2 regions of the Ideonella azotifigens genome follow, and region 2 is predicted to be linked to the other one. Evidence: riboswitches for the same ligand, from Rfam matches in the RefSeq annotation. Region 2 holds a riboswitch; the other holds the start of a gene.

Region 1 (9,283 bases), on a different contig from region 2:
TCTCGGTATTTCGATGAGGCCGGCATTGTCGCCGCTGCGGCATCATCCGGCCATGCCTGCCCTGACCCTGGACGACCTGCGCCGCTACGCGATTGCCCGCAGCCTCTTCAAACCCACCACCCTGCCCCGCGCACTGCAGCGCCTGGGCTTTGTGCAGGCCGACCCGCTGCGCGCGCCGGCCCGCGCACAGGACCTGACGCTGCGCCACCGCGTGCTGGACTACCGCGCCGGCGACCTGGACAAGCGCTACACCAAGCTGCCCTATGAGGAAGATTTCTTCGTCAACTACGGCTATGTGCACCGCGACACCCAGGCGCTGATGCACCCGCGCGAGGCCAGGCACGAGTGGACGCCAGAGCGCTGGGCGCAGGCCGCAGACGTGCTGGCCTATGTGCGCGAACGCGGCGTGGTGCACCCGCGCGAGGTGGACGCGCATTTCGCCCACGGCAAGGTGACCAACTGGTTCGGCGGCTCGTCCAACGCCAGCACCGAACTGCTGGACGGCATGCACTACCGCGGCCTGCTGCGCGTGGCACGGCGCGAGGGCGGCACGCGGCTGTACGCGGTGCGCGAAGCCGCGGCGGCCCCGGTGGACCGGGACGTGGCCTTCGACAGGCTGATCGACTTGGTGGTCAACAAGTACGCGCCGCTGCCGGCCACGACGCTGGCGCAGCTCACGCGTTTCCTCGGCGGCGGCGTGCCGCAGTGGCGCGCGCACCGGGCCGAGGCGCTGCACCGCGCCCGCGAGCGGCTGGCCAGTGCCGAGGTGGACGGCGTGCAATGGTTCTGGCCGGCGGACGAGAAGCCGGCCTCGAAGCGGCACCAGGCGCCCGAGGCCGTGTGGCTGTTGGCGCCGTTCGACCCGGTGGTCTGGGACCGGCCGCGCTTCGAGCATTTCTGGGGCTGGGCCTACCGCTTCGAGGCCTACACCCCCGCGGCCAAACGCCTGCGCGGCCACTACGCGCTGCCGCTGCTGTGGCGCGAGCAGGTGATCGGCTGGGCCAATCTGAAAGTGACCGATGGCCAGCTGGTGCCGGACCTGGGCTTCGTGGACAAACGCCCGCGCAGCGCTGCGTTCAGCCAGGCGCTGGACGAGGAGCTGCAGCGCATGCACAGCTTCCTCGGCCTGGGCTGAGAGCCCTCAGAAGCTGTGAATGAATCGATCGGGCCCGAAGGGGTTGTCAAAACGGGCCCAATCTAGGCGCAAAGCACAGCTGTAGCTCGGGCTACAGCGAGCATTTGCAACGACGAGTGGGCGCGTTTTGGCGGCCCAGGCGGGTTCGAGTGATTCGTTCGCAGCTTCTCTAGACGTTCACGTTGGCCATGGCTGCTTCCGGGTAGCGCGTGCCCGAGACTGGGTGTTCGGCCAGCACGGCCATCAACTGCTCGCGCAACGCCGGGTCCAGCGTGATGCGGGTGGCCGCGGCGTTCTCGTCCAGCCTGGTGCTGCTGCGGGTGCCGGGGATGGGCACGATGTCGTCGCCCTGGTCCAGCAGCCAGGCCAGCGCCAGCTGGGCCGGCGTGTGGCCATGGTCGCGGGCCAGCATGCCCAGCGCATTGGCCAGCGCCAGGTTGGCGTCGAGGTTGCCGGCCTGGAAGCGCGGGTTGGCGCGGCGCCAGTCGTCGGCCGCCAGCTGGTCGGTGCTGCGGATCGCACCGGTCAGGAAACCACGGCCCAGCGGGCTGTAGGGGACCAGCGCGATGCCCAGTTCGCGGCAGGTGGGCAACACTTCATCTTCGACGTCGCGGCTCCACAGCGAATACTCGGTCTGCACCGCGGCAATCGGGTGCACCGCGGCGGCGCGGCGGATGGTGGCCGCCGAGGCTTCGGACAGGCCCAGGTGCTTGACCTTGCCCGCCTTGACCAGTTCGGCCATCGCGCCAACGGTTTCCTCGATCGGCACCTTCTTGTCGACCCGGTGCTGGTAGTAGAGGTCGATCTGCTCGACGCCCAGGCGCTGCAGGCTGGCGTCGCAGGCCTTGCGCACGTAGGCCGCGCTGCCGTCGATGCCCAGCGGCGTGCCGTCCGGCGCGCGCACGTTGCCGAACTTGGTGGCGATCACCACCTCGCTGCGTCGCTTGGCCAGCACCTGCGAGATGAGCTGCTCGTTGCGGCCCACGCCGTACATGTCGGCGGTGTCGAAGAAATTCAGGCCGATGTCCAGCGCGTGGTGCAGCACGGCCAGGGACTGGGCGTCGTCCCGCGGGCCGTAGAAGTCGGACATGCCCATGCAGCCCAGGCCGATGGCCGAGACCTGCGGGCCCTGGGTGCCCAGGCGGCGGCGCGGCAGTGCGGCGGTTTGCTTGGTGGTGGTCATGACAGTCTCTCCTTGTGAGCAGGCAACGGCCCTGTGCCGCTGCGATGGACCGAAGCTTAGGCAGCGGCGCCACGCCGGCACAGTGCAAAGCTCGGCCATCCTTGCCTGATCCTCCGATCCTGCGGCCACAGGACCGCCAAGGCCAAAGCAGCGCTTGCACAATCGCCGGCATGGCCGAATCGACACTTGTTGCCGCCCCATCCCCTGCCGCCGCCGAACTGGACGCATTGCGCCAGCGCGCGCTTGCGCTGACGCTGCGCCGCGCCACCAGCGACGGCACGCACGCCACCGCGGTGGCTGGCCTCCAACTGATACGCGCCAGCGCGCCAGCCGCCCAGTTGCCTGCCGTCTACGAGCCGGGACTGGTGCTGGCGCTGCAGGGCGCGAAAAAGGTGCAGCTCGGCGACGATGTGCTGGTTTACGGCCCGAGTCATTGCCTGCTGGTGGCCATGCCGCTGATGCCGCGCAGCCACGTGATCCAGGCCACGCCGGACAAGCCCTACATCTGCCTGCGCTTCAGCTGCGACACCCAGACGCTGGCCGACCTGTTGCTCGAACTGGATGCCGGCCCGCCGGTGACGGCAGCGCCGGTCGAACCCGCCGCCGGCGGCCTGAACCTGGCGCCCGTGACCGCGCCGCTGCTGGACGCTGCGCTGCGCCTGTTGCAACTGCTGGACACGCCGCAGGACCTGCGCATGCTGGCGCCGCTGGTGCAGCGCGAGATCTTCTACCGCGTGCTGACCGGGCCGCTGGGCCCGCGGCTGCGCGCACTGGCGGCCGGCGACAGCGCCGCGCCGCGCATTGCCCGCGCAGTCGAGCAGCTGACGCAGCGCTACGACCAGCCGCTGCGCATCGACGAGCTGGCCGCCAGCGCGGCGATGAGCCCGTCCACGCTGCACCTGCGCTTCAAGCAGCTGACCACGCTGTCGCCGCTGCAGTTCCAGAAGTCCCTGCGGCTGCAGCACGCGCGCCGGCTGATGCTGGCCGAAGGGCTGGACGCCAGCACCGCGGCGCACCGCGTGGGCTACGAAAGCCCGTCGCAGTTCAGCCGCGAGTACCGGCGGCTGTTCGGCACGCCGCCGCGGGCCGACATCAGCCAACTCAAAGCGCCGGCCGATGCGACATAAGTCCTGAAACTGACAGCGCCGGTACTGCACCCGCGGCAAGGGACGCCTCGCCAGCGGCTGCGGTGCTGGTTAGAATCCGGCCCTCGGTTCCGAGGAGCGTTGCAAGGCCAGCAGGCCCCAGGCTCGGAACCTTCTGCTTTGCAACGGCGCTCACCCGCACGGCCCTGCGATCCATGGCCGTGGCGCCCAGGGTGAGTTGTGTCCCGCTTGTGCCGGTGCACGCTGTTGTTCATCCTGTTCGCCACCGCGGGTCAACCCTTTGACTTTCGGAGCTCCCCGATGAATGCAGCCACTCCCGCCAGCCAACTGCTGGCCACCGATTCCCACGTCATTGCCGACCTGTCGCTTGCAGCCTGGGGCCGCAAGGAAATCAAGATCGCCGAGACCGAGATGCCCGGCCTGATGGCGATCCGCGAGGAATTCGCCGCCAGCCAGCCGCTGAAAGGCGCGCGCATCACCGGCTCGCTGCACATGACGATCCAGACCGCCGTGCTGGTCGAGACCCTGCAGGCCCTGGGCGCACAGGTGCGCTGGGCCTCGTGCAACATCTTCTCGACCCAGGACCATGCCGCTGCCGCGCTGGTCGCCGCCGGCACCCCCGTCTTCGCCTACAAGGGCGAAACGCTGAAGGACTACTGGGACTACACCCACCGCATCTTCGACTTCGGCGCCAAGGGCACGGCCGGCGAAGGCCCGAACATGATCCTGGACGATGGCGGCGACGCGACGCTGCTGATGCACCTGGGCCAGAAGGCCGAGAAGGACCTGTCCGTCATTGCCAACCCGAAGAGCGAAGAAGAGACCGAACTCTTCGCCGCGATCAAGGCCAAGCTGGCAGTGGACCCGACCTGGTACACCCGCAAGAGCGCCGAGATCATCGGCGTGACCGAAGAGACGACCACCGGCGTGCACCGCCTGAAGGAAATGTCGGTCAAGGGCACGCTGCTGTTCCGCGCGATCAACGTCAACGACTCGGTCACCAAGAGCAAGTTCGACAACCTGTACGGCTGCCGCGAAAGCCTGGTGGACGGCATCAAGCGCGCCACCGACGTGATGATCGCCGGCAAGGTCGCCTGCGTGGCCGGTTATGGCGACGTGGGCAAGGGCTCGGCGCAGGCACTGCGCGCGCTGTCGGCCCAGGTCTGGGTGACCGAGATCGACCCGATCAACGCGCTGCAGGCCGCGATGGAAGGCTACAAGGTCGTGACCATGGAATACGCGGCCGACAAGGCCGACATCTTCGTGACCACCACCGGCAACAAGGACGTCATCCGCCATGAACACATGGCCGCGATGAAGGACCAGGCCATCGTCTGCAACATCGGCCACTTCGACAACGAGATCGACGTCGCGTCGCTCGAGAAGTACGAGTGGGACGAGATCAAGCCCCAGGTCGACCACGTGGTCTTCCCGGACGGCAAGAAGATCATCCTGCTGGCCAAGGGCCGGCTGGTGAACCTGGGCTGCGGCACCGGCCACCCCAGCTTCGTGATGAGCTCCTCGTTCGCCAATCAGACCATCGCCCAGATCGAGCTGTTCTGCCACAAGGACGGCTACGACGTGGGCAAGGTCTACGTGCTGCCCAAGCATCTGGACGAGAAGGTCGCCCGGCTGCACCTGAAGAAGGTTGGCGCGATGCTGACCGAGCTGACGGACGAGCAGGCGGCCTACATCGGCGTGCCCAAGCAAGGCCCCTACAAGCCCGACACCTACCGGTACTGACCCGGTTTCGCGCCCAGCGTTCGCCTCGCCATGTACGACGACGATGAGTTGCAGGCAGTGTCCGGCCCCGGGCTGAGCACCTTGCTGCAACAGTTCGGCTCGGGTGCTCGCGAGCGTGGCGAACGCTACGCTCGCGAGCGGCGGGTCGGCGAGCTCACACTCACTGAAGACCCGAATGCGAACCCCGGCTGGACGGTGGACGCCGAAGTGGGCGGCAGCTCGGGCAACTACGAGACCTGGCTGGACCTGGTGCGCGACGAAAACGGCCAGTGGTGGTTTGGCGCGGGCTGCGATTGCCCGGTAGGCCAGCGCTGCAAGCACGCGGTCGCGCTGTTGCTTGAGCTGTCAAGGCAGCAGCCTGAGGTCGTGCCACCCACCCAGCCCCAGGCGCCGCGCGCCACCTCGGCACCGGCGGCAACACCGGTGGGCAAAGCGGCGTCCCGGCAGCCGTCCGCCGAAGAAGCGGCGGCCCAGCGCTGGCTGGAAAATCAACAGTTGGTTCGGGTCAGCCTGTCTTTCAGACCCTCACAGCCCGATGGCATCGTTTATTTCGAACTGGCAGAACATCGCGGCCATCAGCCGGGCGAGCACAGGCTCACGCTGAGGCCGGCGCGCAGCAAATTGCTGAAGAAGACCGGGTTGCCGGGACGCTTGCAAAGCCTGCCCTCGCAGAACTTTCACGACTTCAACGCCCATGCCGGAGACCCGGATTTGCTGTTCCTGCTGCAGAACCTGGAGGCCATGCAGCACCTGTCCGGTTCGCGCTGGAACACCCTGCCTTGGGGCGTCCTGGCCGGCGCGCTGGCGCGACCCACGCTGGAGCGGGTCCTGGCCAGTGGCCGCGTGGTTCAGCGCCTGTCCGACGACACGCCGTCTGCACCCTGGCATTGGGGCCCGAGCCGCCGCCTGGACTGGACCTGGCAGCCCCTGGCCTCGGCCATGTGGGCGCTGAGCCCATGCATCCGGGACGCGCACGGCCAGGAAGCCGCTGCCGTGCCCTACCTGGGGCAGGCCAATCTCTATCGGGACGACGCCACCCACTGCATCGGTCCACTGGATCTGCAAGGCATCGCCGAGTCGCAGGTTGCGCAATGGCTGCGCTGCCCGCCCATGCCTGAGGCCTGGCTGCGCCAGCAGCCGGAACTGCGGGGGCTGCTGCCTTCGCTGCCGGAGGCCGTGGCCGAGCCGGTGGTGCGCACCATCCGGCAGATCGCGCCGCGGCCAGTGCTCCGGCTGCGCTGGCCCGAACCGGCGGCCAGGCGCTCGAAACCTGCTGCACCCGCGCCCGTGGCCGAAGCGGAACTTTGGCTCGACTACGACGGCCTGCGTTGCGCCCCCTGGCCGGCGCGCGCGCCCGTACGCCAGTTCGTTACGAGCGCGCAAGGGTTAGTGGAACTGCACCGCGAGCCGGCCGCCGAATTGGCCGCAGCGCATGCCTGGGCCGAATTCGCCACACCGCGCCATGTGACCACATCGGACATCACGGACCCGCCGCACCACTGGCAACTGGGTGGCGCCAGGAGCGAAGACCCGAAGACCCTGCTGGCCGGCTGGCTGACCCAGGATTTCGCGCCACTGCGCGAGCTGGGCTTCATCGTTGAACTCGACGAGGATTGGCTGCGCCGCACCCAGCGAGTCGACGACATCTCCGCCAGCCTGGAAAGCAGCGACCCGCGCGATGCCGGGGGCTGGTTGGACCTTTCCCTGGGCTTCGACATCGACGGCCGGCGCATCAACCTGCTGCCCTTGCTGCCGCAGGTGCTGGCCGGCCTGAATCTGGATGCCGCCAACGATCCCGCCGCCCTGCCCGAGCATTTCTGGCTGCAAACGGACGACAACCACTGGTGGCAGCTGCCCTCGGCGCCGCTACGGCCGTGGCTGCAGGTGCTGATCGAGCTGCTGGGTGAACGCGAAGGCGACTTCGGCAGCGAATCCTTGAGCCTTTCGCCGGTGGAAGCCTTGCGGCTGGGCGCCGACCAGGCCGAGTTCGGCCAAAACGGCCATGCCGCTTTACGAGAGGTGCTGGCGCCACGCCAGGCCGGAGTCACGCTGCCACCGCCTCCCGAGGGACTGCAGGCCAAGCTGCGGCCGTACCAGCAACAGGGCTGGGCCTGGATGAGCGCACTCGCCAAGCATCGCCTGGGCGGCGTGCTGGCAGACGACATGGGCCTGGGCAAGACCCTGCAGACCCTGACCCACCTGCTGGACGAACAACGACGCGGCCTGGGCCGGCACCCAAGCCTGATCGTGGTGCCTACCAGCCTGGTCGGCAACTGGCACCGCGAATGCGAGCGCTTCGCGCCCGGACTGCGCATGCTGGTGCTGCACGGCGCCGGCCGCCACGCGCGCCACGCCGAGTTGGCTGAACACGATGTGGTGCTGACGACCTACCCCTTGCTGCAACGCGATCTGCACGTGCTGGTCGAACAGTCCTGGCATGCCCTGGTCCTGGACGAGGCCCAGACGCTAAAGAATGCGCGCACCCATACCGCCAAGGCGGCCCGGCAACTGCACGCCCACCACCGCATCGCGCTGACCGGCACGCCGATGGAGAACCACCTGGGCGAGCTGTGGAGCCTGTTCGACCTGGTGCTGCCGGGCTACCTGGGCCGCGAGCCGCGTTTCACCGAGCTGTACCGCACGCCCATCGAAAAGCAGCGCGACAGCCGTCGCCTGGCCTTGCTCCGCCGCCGGCTCATGCCCTTCATGCTGCGCCGGGACAAGCGCATGGTGGCATCGGAACTGCCGCCGAAGATCGAGCAGGTCGTGCGCGTGCAACTGGGCGCAGCGCAAGCCAATCTTTATGAAACCATCCGCGCTGCCGCCGAGGCCTCGGTGCAGAAGGCGCTCGCCGCCAAAGGCCTGGCCCGTTCCCAGATCTTCGTGCTGGACGCCTTGCTCAAGCTGCGCCAGGCCTGCTGCGACCCGCGATTGGTCAAGCTGAAGAACAACCGCCAGAAGATCGGCAGCGAATCGGCCAAGCTGACCTGGTTGCTGGAGAACCTGCCGCAGATGCTGGAAGAAGGCCGCCGCATATTGCTGTTCTCTCAGTTCACCTCGATGCTGGCGCTGATCGAAGCCGCGCTGGCCAGCGCCGACCTGCGCTGGACACTTCTGACCGGCGACACCCTGGACCGCGAGGCCGCGATCACCCGTTTCACATCGGGCGAGGTGCCGCTGTTCCTGATCAGCCTGAAAGCCGGCGGCACCGGCCTGAACCTGCCGCAGGCCGACACCGTGATCCATTTCGACCCCTGGTGGAACCCGGCTGCCGAGAACCAGGCCACCGACCGGGCCCACCGTCTGGGGCAGACCCAGACCGTCTTCGTCTACAAGCTCGTGGCTGATGGCACGCTGGAAGAGCGCATCCTCGCGATGCAGGCCCGCAAGGCAGAACTTGCCCGCAGCGTGCAAGGCGCAGCAGATGCCGAAGACACCAGCGCCCGCCTCAGCGAAGCCGACCTGAACTGGCTGCTGCAGCCGCTGGGCGCTGCCACGCTCGGCGAAGCCAGCAGCGTCTCCACCGAAAATTCCGAAATGGCCTCTGCATGAACAGCATCGCCGCCCTCTCACATTCCACTGGAACTCCATGCGCGCAGATCAATTGATTCTTCAACGAGGCCTCGTGGCCACCCGGTCGGCGGCTCAGCGCCTGATCGAGAGCCATGCCGTGCGGTGGAAGGGGCCCAAGGGCTGGGCGGTGATCAACAAGGCGGGGCTGGACGTGCCGGAGGAGTGTGAGCTGCAGGTCACCGACGACGCCGAGCTGCGTTTTGTCTCGCGCGGCGGGCTGAAGCTGGAAGGCGCGCTGAAGGCCTGCAAGATCGACGTGGCCGGGCGGCAATGCCTGGACCTGGGGCAGAGCACCGGCGGCTTCACCGACGCGCTGCTGCAGGCGGGCGCGGCCCATGTGGTGGGCATCGACGTGGGCCACGGCCAGTTGCACCCCAAGCTGCAGGCCGACGAGCGCGTGACCAGCTTCGAGGGCCAGAACGCACGGGACGTCGAAGGCTCGCCGTTTGCGGCCGCCTACGAACAGCACAGCTTCAACTTCGTGACGGGCGACCTGTCCTTCATCACCTCCACCCACGTGCTGCCGACCATGGTCGAGTACCT
Region 2 (9,283 bases):
AGCCGTGGCCGCCGGCAAGATCCCGGATGTGAGCGACCGCTTCTTCCTGGTCGACCCACTGGACGGCACCAAGGAATTCATCAGCCGCAACGGCGAGTTCACCGTCAACATCGCGCTGATCGAAAACGGCAAGCCGGTGCTGGGTCTGGTGTTCGCGCCCGCTGTCGGCGGTGCTGCCGGCCGCCTGTTCACCGGCGCGGCCGGCCTGGGTGCCTGGCTGGAAGACGCCGAAGGCAAGCGCGAGATCAAGACCCGCGCGGTGCCGGCCGAAGGCCTGACCGTGGTGGCCAGCCGCTCGCATGGCGACGAAACCGCGCTGGACGCTTTCCTGAACGGCCGCACCGTGGCCTCGCGCACCAACGCCGGCTCGTCACTGAAGCTGTGCCTGGTCGCTGCCGGCGAGGCCGACCTGTACCCGCGCCTGGGCCGCACGATGGAATGGGACATTGCCGCAGGCGACGCCGTGCTGCGCGCCGCCGGGGGCCGCGTCACCGTGGTGGCCGATGGCGCCGACCTGCGCTACGGCAAGCCCGGCTTCGACAACCCGCACTTCGCGGCCTCGGGGTTCTGATCGTTTCCGCGGCCCGCCTCGCGGTGGGCCCTTTCGTGTGACTTCGCCTGACTGGTTGGCTTCGCTGCGCTGTGCCGTGCTGCACGGTCGCGGCGTGGCCGGTGTCAGCACGCTGCCGGCGCTGCTCGCGGATCTGCAACTGGTCTCGCCGCGCCAGGCCGCCACTGCCGGCGCGCAAGCCGTGCTGGCCTGGGGTCGCAAGCCCAGTGCCGAGCGGGCGCTGGCCTGGGGTCGGGCGCACGGCCTGCCGCCGTTGTGGCTGGAAGACGGCTTTGTGCGGTCGATCGGCCTGGGTGCCGACGACCCTCCGCTGTCTGTGGTGCTGGACGACGAAGGCATCTATTACGACGCCAGCGGACCGTCAAGGCTGGAGCGGCTGATCCGCCAGCCGCTGGACGATGCGCAACGCACGCGCGCGCTGGCGCTGCAGGCCCAGTGGCAGGCGGCAAGGGTCTCCAAGTACAACCAGGCCCGCGAAGCCTTGCCGGCCGGCTTGCGGCTGGACGGCGGCGAGGTGCTGGTGGTCGACCAGACGGCGGGCGACGCCTCGATCGGCTTTGGCGCTGCGTCCGCCGCCAGTTTCACGCGCATGCTGCAGGCGGCGCTGGATGAGCATCCACATGCGCGCATCCTGCTGAAAGTGCACCCCGACGTGGTGGCCGGCCGCAAGCGTGGCCACTTCGGGGCCTTGAGCGCTGCGCTGCGCAGTCGCGTCACGCTGCTGGGTGAGTCGCTGCATCCGGCTGCGCTGCTGAGCCAGGTCGCAGCGGTGTATGTCGTCACCTCGCAAATGGGTTTCGAGGCCTTGCTGTGGGGCAGGCCGGTGCGCTGCTTCGGCCTGCCGTTTTACGCCGGCTGGGGGCTGACCGGCGATGACCAGCCGGTGCCGGCGCGGCGCCAGCCAGCCGAGACCGCGGCGCTGGTGCATGCCGCACTGGTCGACTACCCGCGTTACCTGGACCCGGAAACCGGCGTCCGCTGCGAGCCCGAGCGCCTGCTGGCCTGGATGGGCCTGCAGCGGGCCGAGCGCGAGCGTTTCCCGCCGCGCTTGCACGCGGTCGGCTTTTCCGGCTGGAAGCGGCCGGTGCTGCGGCGCTTCCTGGCAGGCAGCGAACTGAGCTTCACGCGTGCCGGTGCGGCAGTCGCCAGTGGCGAGCCGGTCGTCGTCTGGGGCCAGCGCGAACTGCCGGCGCCGCCGCCCGGCCGGCCGGCGCCAGCCGTGATCCGGGTCGAGGATGGTTTCCTGCGCTCGGTCGGCCTGGGTGCGGACCTGGTGCGTCCGCTGTCCTGGGTGCTGGACGACCTGGGCCTCTATTACGACAGCAGCCGCCCGTCGGCGCTGGAGCGCTGGTTGAACCAGGCCAGCTTCTCGCCGGCGCTGCGCGAGCGCGCCGCGGCGCTGCGCGCACAGTTGCTGGCGCTGGGCCTGACCAAGTACAACCTGGGCGGCGGGGGCTGGGTCCGGCCCGCGGGCGCTGCGGGCCGGCGGGTTGTGCTGGTGGTCGGGCAGGTCGAGTCGGACGCCGCCATCGTCCATGGTGCGCCCGGAATTCGCACCAACATGGGGCTGTTGCAGGCGGTGCGCGAGCAGCGACCGCAGGCCTGGCTGGTCTACAAGCCGCACCCGGACGTGGTTGCCAAGCTGCGCGCCCAGGGCGATGGCGAGGGCGAGGCCAGGCGTTGGTGCGACGAAATCCTGCCGCAGGCGCCGATGGACACCTTGCTGCGCCAGGTCGATGAGTTGCATGTGCTCACTTCGCTGGCGGGTTTCGAGGCATTGCTGCGCGAGGTGCCGGTCGTGACATGGGGCTGCCCGTTCTACGCCGGCTGGGGCCTGACCGAAGACCGGCTGCCGCAGCCTCGGCGCGAGCGCCAGCTGTCGCTGGATGAGCTGACCGCCGCGGTGCTGATCCTGTATCCGCGCTACGTCAGCCGCCGTTCCGGCGCCTTTGCTTCGCCGGAATCGGCTGCCCAGGAATTGCAGGACTGGCGCGACAGCAGCGTGGCCCAGGCCGGCCCACCCAGCCTGGGCCGGCGCGGCCTGCGCCTGGCCTTACGCTGGCTGGTCGCCCTGCGGCGCAGCGGGGTGCCGCTGCGCCAGCGCCCGGCGCTGCCGCCGCCGGACACAAAAGACAGCTGAATTTCGCCAGCAGCCTTCACGAGCTCGCGGCTTGTGTCGATAAGCCCCATGAAGGTATCGGTGAAATCAGGATTTGTCTGACATGGACGAAAGTCAAGCTCTGACACAGTTTGCATTGCTTGCGTCCCGGTACACCTATTTGAGGGATCGTCAGCACCACTTGCCGCGCATAGACTGCAATCAGTGCTGACTAGAGGGTGTTCCCTTGGTTTGTCGACCCTTCGCAAGGGTTTTGTGAGGTTTTTCGCGTCTGCTGCGGATCATCCCGTGGGTTGAGCCGGCAGTCGGGCATGTTTGTCGCTTTGCGTTGACGCGGCCTTTCCGGCCGCGTCTCGTGGGCACGCTGGTCACACCGTTTTGTCGTTCGCATGATTCCGATTTCCCTAGACCGCCTGCTGTCTCAGCGTCGCACGCTGCTGCTGCAGGGCCCCATGGGCCGGTTCTTTGCCACCTTGGCGAAGACGCTGCGCGACCATGGGCAAACGGTCTGGAAGGTCAATTTCAACGCGGGTGACGAGTTCTATTTTCCCGAACAGGATGGCGCCTGGGCCTTCAATCAGCCACCGGCGGAATGGCCTGCCTGGCTGCGTGAACGCCTGGTCTCGCATCAGATCGACGCGCTGGTGCTGTTTGGCCAGACCCGCGCGATGCATGACACGGCGCTGGCCGAAGCGCGTGCGCTGGGCATCACCGTCTATGTGTTCGAGGAAGGCTACCTTCGGCCGGACTACGTGACGCTGGAGATCGGCGGCGTCAACGCAGAATCGTCCATCCCGCGCGACGCGGCCTTCTACCGCCGGCTCAACATCGAGCCGCAACCGGCGCCGCAGCCCACGCATCAGCAGTTTGGCGAAGTGGCCGACATTGCGATGACCTATGCCACCGAGCTGTGGAAAGGCCGTGCGCGTTACCCGCATTACGAGCACCACCGCTGCCTGCATCCGGTCCGCGAGGGCCTGCGCTGGGTTCGGGGTGGCATGCGCAAGTGGAAAAACCGCTGGCTGGAAAGCGACATGCTGGGCTTCCTCAGCCACCCAGCGCAGCACAAGCGCTACATGCTGGTGCCGCTGCAGGTCCACAACGACAGCCAGATCATCCACCACTCGCGTTTTGGCACCGTGCCGAACTTCATCGAAGAGGTGATGGCTTCGTTCGCGGTGCATGCGCCGGCCGATCAGCTGCTGGTCTTCAAGCACCATCCGCTGGACCGGCCGTACAACGACTACCGCCGCCTGATCGCCCGCCGGGCGACGGCGCTGGGCGTGGCGCACCGGGTGCACTACATCCATGACCAGCACCTGCCAACGCTGCTGATGCACGCTGCCGGCGTGGTCACGGTCAACAGCACCACCGGCCTGCAGTCCATGTACCACAGCACGCCGGTGATCACGCTGGGCGAGTGCTTTTACGCGGTGCCGGGCATGGTGCATGCCGGCCCGCTGTCCGAGTTCTGGCGCCACCCCGGCACGGTGGACAAGCGCCTGTTCGCGCGCTTTCGCGCCCACCTGCTGCGCGAAACCCAGCTGAACGCCAGCTTCTACGCCGAAACGCCTGGCCTGCCGTCCAGCACCGAGACCAACCGCCGCCGCGCGCTGTCTTCGTCCATGCCCAACGCGTCGGCCCAGGCTGCCAGCTGGTCCTCGCCGACCGTGCCGACATTGAAATAAGTCGCCTTCGGGTGGGCCAGGTAAAAGCCGCTGACGCTGGCCGCCGGCGTCATCGCCAGGCTTTCGGTCAGGCCCATGTCGATCTCGCCACAGGCCAGCAGTTCGAACATCGGGCCCTTCACGCTGTGGTCCGGGCAGGCCGGGTAGCCAGGCGCCGGGCGGATGCCGCTGTACTTCTCGGCGATCAGCTCGGCATTGCTCAGCGCCTCGTCCGGTGCGTAGCCCCACAGCTCCATGCGCACGCGCTGGTGCAGCCGCTCGGCAAAGGCTTCGGCCAGCCGGTCGGCCAGCGCCTTCAGCATGATGGAGGAATAGTCGTCCTGCGCGTCCTCGAACTGCTTGGCGCGCGCGTCGGCGCCCAGCCCTGCGGTGACCGCGAACAGGCCGATGTAGTCCGGCTGCGTGCCCTTGGGCGCGATGAAGTCGGCCAGCGAGCGGTTGGGCCGTTTCACGCCATCGACCACCGGCCGCACCGTCTGCATGCGCAGCGGCGCCCAGCGCATCAGCACCTCGCTGCGCGACTCGTCGGCGTAGACCTCGATCACGTCGTCGTCCACCGTGTTGGCCGGCCAGAAGCCCAGCACCGCGTTGGCCTGCAGCCAGCGGCCATCGATGATGCGCTTGAGCATGGCCTGGCCGTCGGCCAGCACCTTGCGTGCCTCGACGCCGACCACCGCGTCATCCAGGATCGCCGGGTACGGGCCGGCCAGGTCCCAGGTCTGGAAGAACGGGCCCCAGTCGATGCACTGCGCCAGCTCGGCCAGGTCGTATTGCTTCATCACGCGGCGGCCGAGGAAACGCGGCTTCACCGGCGCCTGCGACCAGTCCAGCGGCGTCTTGTTGGCGCGGGCCTCGGCCAGCGTCACCAGCGGCGTGGCCTTCTTGTTCGCATGCAGCTCGCGCACGCGCTGGTAGTCGGCGTTCAGCGTCTCGATGTAGGCCGCGGCGCGGTCGTCGCTCAGCAACTCGGCGCACACGCCCACTGCGCGCGAAGCGTCCGGCACGTAGACGATGGGACCGGCGTAGTGCGGCGTGATCTTCACCGCGGTGTGCACCCGGCTGGTGGTGGCGCCGCCGATCAGCAGCGGCGTGCCACGCTCGCGGAAATACGGGTCGCGCTGCATTTCGGCGGCCACGTGCTGCATCTCTTCCAGGCTGGGCGTGATCAGGCCCGACAGGCCGATGATGTCGGCGCCTTCCTCGCGCGCCTTGGCCAGGATGTCCTGGCAAGGCACCATCACGCCCATGTTGACGACCTCGAAGTTGTTGCACTGCAGGACCACCGTGACGATGTTCTTGCCGATGTCGTGCACGTCGCCCTTGACCGTCGCGATGACGATCTTGCCCTTGGCCTTGGCGTCGCCGCCAGCGTCCACCAAGGCCTTTTTCTCGGCCTCGATGTAGGGCAGCAAATGGGCCACGGCCTGCTTCATCACGCGGGCGCTTTTCACCACCTGGGGCAGGAACATCTTGCCGGCGCCGAACAGGTCGCCGACGATGTTCATGCCGGCCATCAGCGGGCCTTCGATCACATGCAGCGGCCGGCCGCCATCGGCCTGGATCGCCTGCCACACCTCTTCGGTGTCCTCGTTGATGAACTCGGTGATGCCGTGCACCAGCGCGTGTGAGAGCCGCTCGGTCGCCGGCGCCGCGCGCCAGGCCAGCCGGGCGCTGTCGTCCTTGGCCGCGCCCTTGACCTGCTCGGCCACCTCCAGCAGCCGCTCGGTCGAGTCCGCGCGGCGGTTCAGCACCACGTCTTCCACGCGTTCGCGCAAGTCCGCGTCCAGCTGGTCGTACACGCCGACCATGCCGGCGTTGACGATGCCCATGTCCATGCCCGCCTGGATCGCGTGGTACAGGAAGACCGTGTGGATGGCCTCGCGCACCGGCTCGTTGCCGCGGAAGCTGAACGACACGTTGGACACGCCGCCCGAGACCTTGGCACCGGGCAGGTTTTGCTTGATCCAGCGCGTGGCGTTGATGAAGTCCACCGCGTAGTTGTTGTGCTCCTCGATGCCGGTGGCGATCGCGAAGATGTTCGGGTCGAAGATGATGTCTTCAGGCGGGAAGCCCACGCCTTCGACCAGCACCCGGTAGGCGCGTGCGCAGATCTCGGTCTTGCGCGCGAAGGTGTCGGCCTGGCCTTGCTCGTCGAAGGCCATGACCACGGCGGCAGCGCCATAGCGCCGCACCAGCGTGGCCTGGCGCTTGAACTCGGCCTCGCCTTCCTTCAGCGAAATGCTGTTGACGATGCCCTTGCCCTGCAGGCACTTCAACCCGGCCTCGATCACGCTCCACTTCGACGAGTCCACCATGATGGGCACGCGCGCGATCTCCGGCTCCCCGGCAATCAGGTTCAGGAAACGCACCATGGCGGCCTGGCTGTCCAGCATCGCCTCGTCCATGTTGATGTCGATCACCTGCGCGCCGTTTTCGACCTGCTGGCGGGCGACGGCCAGCGCCTTCTCGAACTCGCCGGCCAGGATCATGCGGGCGAAGACCTTGGAGCCGGTGACATTGGTGCGCTCGCCGATGTTGACGAACAGCGACTGCGCGTCGATGGCCACAGGCTCCAGCCCGGACAGCCGCATCGGCGGCGGTGCCACGGCGGTGTCAGAGCTCGAATCGGGAACGTCGGGAACGTCGGGAAGGTCGGCAGAGGCAGAGGCGGAGGGCATGGCGCGGTCGTGCGGCAACACGAGGAGATGAAGAAAATCGGCCCGAGCGGGCGGAGCTCACCCAGGTCGGGTGAGCGTCGTTGTCATCTACCCAAGCCTGACAGCGCGGGATCACCGCGCTGCTGCAACGCTCCTTGGAAGCCTGATTTTAGCGGCCTGCGACCCGACGTGCCGGCGCTCGCCCCACCCCCACGATCCAGTGCGGGTCAGCTACCCTTTCGGGTAGGCCGCTCGACGCAGGGGGCTCCTACACTTTTTGGCAGGTCTCAACCCACGTTTTTCACATCAAGGAAACTGCCATCAAACCCCTCACCGCCCCCCTGGCCGCCGCTGCGCTGGCCTGCCTGATGCTCGCCGCCACCTCGGCGCAAGCTGCACCCACCTATCGCATCAAGGACCTGGGCGTCGGGCCGGATGGCTACTCCAGCCAGGGCCTGGCGATCAACGACCAGAACGTCGTCGTCGGCTGGATCCAGAAGGAGCAGTACGGCGCCCACATCGCCGTGGCCTTCCAGCCCGATGGCAGCATCGTCACCCTGGGCACGCTGCCCGGCGACACCTCCAGCTTCGCCACCGGCATCAACAACGCCGGCCAGATCGTCGGCTACAGCGGACCGTCCGACTCGCCTGGCGCCTTCCTTTACGACCCCGTGACCGGCATGCAGGCGCTGGGCAGCTTCGACCCCGCGCACCGCTACAGCATGGCCGCCGGCATTTCGGACAACGGCACCGTCGTTGGCCAGAGCAACACGGTGGACGGCGTGCCGCATGCCTTCACCTGGACGGCGGCCACCGGCATGGTCGACCCGTTCCCGAAGAAGGGCGCGGCGGACGCCTCGGGCATCAACGCCAGCGGCCAATGGGTGGGCCACTACGACAAGACCGACGCGACCATCGGCGTGCGCGTCAGCGCCGAAGGCAAGGTCAACCAGCTCGGCGCCTTCAGCCCGCTGGCGCCCTACAGCTACGGCAAGGGCATCAACAGCAAGGGCCAGGTGGCTGGCTACAGCGCCGACCCCGACACCCTCACCAGCCGCGCCTTCCTGTGGGACAAGAAGAAGGGCATGATCGACATTGGCGTGCTGCCCGGCGGTCTCTACAGCAATGCGCTGAAGGTCAATGACGCCGGCCAGGTCGTCGGCATTGCCGACAAGCCCGCCCGCCGCGGTTCCACCAACGTGGCGTTCTACTACGACAAGAAGACCGGCATGGTGGACGTCTCCACCCTGATCGACCCGGCCGACCCGCTCTACGGCAAGGTCCAGTTCGACGCCGGCCAAGGCATCAACAACAACGGCGTCATCGTCACCAACGGCATCCAGGGCGAGGACTATCACGCCTATCTGCTGATCCCGGTGAACTGAAGTGTCACGGGGCGGGTCGGTCCGCCTCTGTCCGTAAACCGGTACAAATCGGCGCCATCGCACACTGCGCTGGCGCCTGCTGCGCTTTCGGACCAGTCCAGCCGCTAACCTGACGGGATGTGTGCCTGCCGGGGTTCCGGCGCGAGAATGGGCGCGCCTTGCCGTTGCCCATGAACTCCACCTTACCCGCCGCCCACGACCCCTACCTGATCGAGCTGGCTGCCGAGCTGTTGCGCCGGCCCAGTGCGCTGGCCGACCTGCAGGCCGAGGAGGCCCGCACCGTCGTCAGCTACATGCGACTGTGGCAGTGCGACGAAGGCGCGGTGCTGCTGCGCGAGGGCGAGCAGGCCGACACCGGCCACATGCTGCTGGTGATCGACGGCGAGGTCAGCGTCGAGAACACCGTTGTCAGCCGCACCGACCCGCTGATCGTCACCGTGCTCGGCCCGGGCAGCCTGATCGGCGAGATGGGTTTGCTGGACGGCGCGCCGCGCGCGGCCTCCTGCATCGCGATGACGCCGGTGCAGGCCGCCTCGCTGTCACGCGGCGCCCTGCGCCGGCTGATGATCGACGAACCGGCGGTGGCCGCCAAGCTGCTGGCCAACATCTCGCAGGGCATGGCCCAGCGGCTGCGCGAAGCCGGCCGCCAGCAGCGCGTCTACAGCCAGCTGGTGCGGGCCATGCAGGAAGAGATCAACGAGCTGAACCACCAGCTGCAGCAGGTGATGGGCGGCGCGTTGAACCGCGCCGCGCGCCAGTCCGACCAGGACTGATCGCCCCAGGCGCCGCGGGCTACAGCAGCCCCAGCGTGAAGGCCTTCAGCGTGGCGGCCGCGCGGGTCGAACATTCGAGCTTGCGGAATA

The links. Region 2 has a riboswitch for S-adenosylhomocysteine ahead of metH (methionine synthase). Riboswitches for the same ligand answer to the same signal wherever they lie in the genome.
Region 1: another riboswitch for S-adenosylhomocysteine. It lies ahead of ahcY (adenosylhomocysteinase); the one in region 2 lies ahead of metH (methionine synthase).

What each region holds. Positions count from the first base shown of each region.
Region 1 covers NZ_JAJNKD010000001.1:406,549-415,831, reverse strand. Annotated here, with positions in the region: gene LRH25_RS01870 (DNA glycosylase AlkZ-like family protein) at 53-1,135, shown strand; gene LRH25_RS01865 (aldo/keto reductase) at 1,305-2,318, opposite strand; gene LRH25_RS01860 (AraC family transcriptional regulator) at 2,489-3,445, shown strand; S-adenosyl-L-homocysteine riboswitch at 3,531-3,604, shown strand; gene ahcY (adenosylhomocysteinase) at 3,725-5,167, shown strand; gene LRH25_RS01850 (DEAD/DEAH box helicase) at 5,198-8,719, shown strand; gene LRH25_RS01845 (TlyA family RNA methyltransferase) at 8,793-9,283, shown strand, end outside.
Region 2 covers NZ_JAJNKD010000026.1:10,308-19,590, forward strand. Annotated here, with positions in the region: gene cysQ (3'(2'),5'-bisphosphate nucleotidase CysQ) at 1-571, shown strand, start outside; gene LRH25_RS31025 (capsule polysaccharide biogenesis protein) at 609-2,711, shown strand; partial or broken gene LRH25_RS31030 (capsular biosynthesis protein) at 3,359-4,192, shown strand; gene metH (methionine synthase) at 4,249-6,969, opposite strand; S-adenosyl-L-homocysteine riboswitch at 7,122-7,198, opposite strand; gene LRH25_RS31040 (DUF3466 family protein) at 7,404-8,420, shown strand; gene LRH25_RS31045 (cyclic nucleotide-binding domain-containing protein) at 8,591-9,193, shown strand; gene LRH25_RS31050 (HD domain-containing phosphohydrolase) at 9,213-9,283, opposite strand, start outside.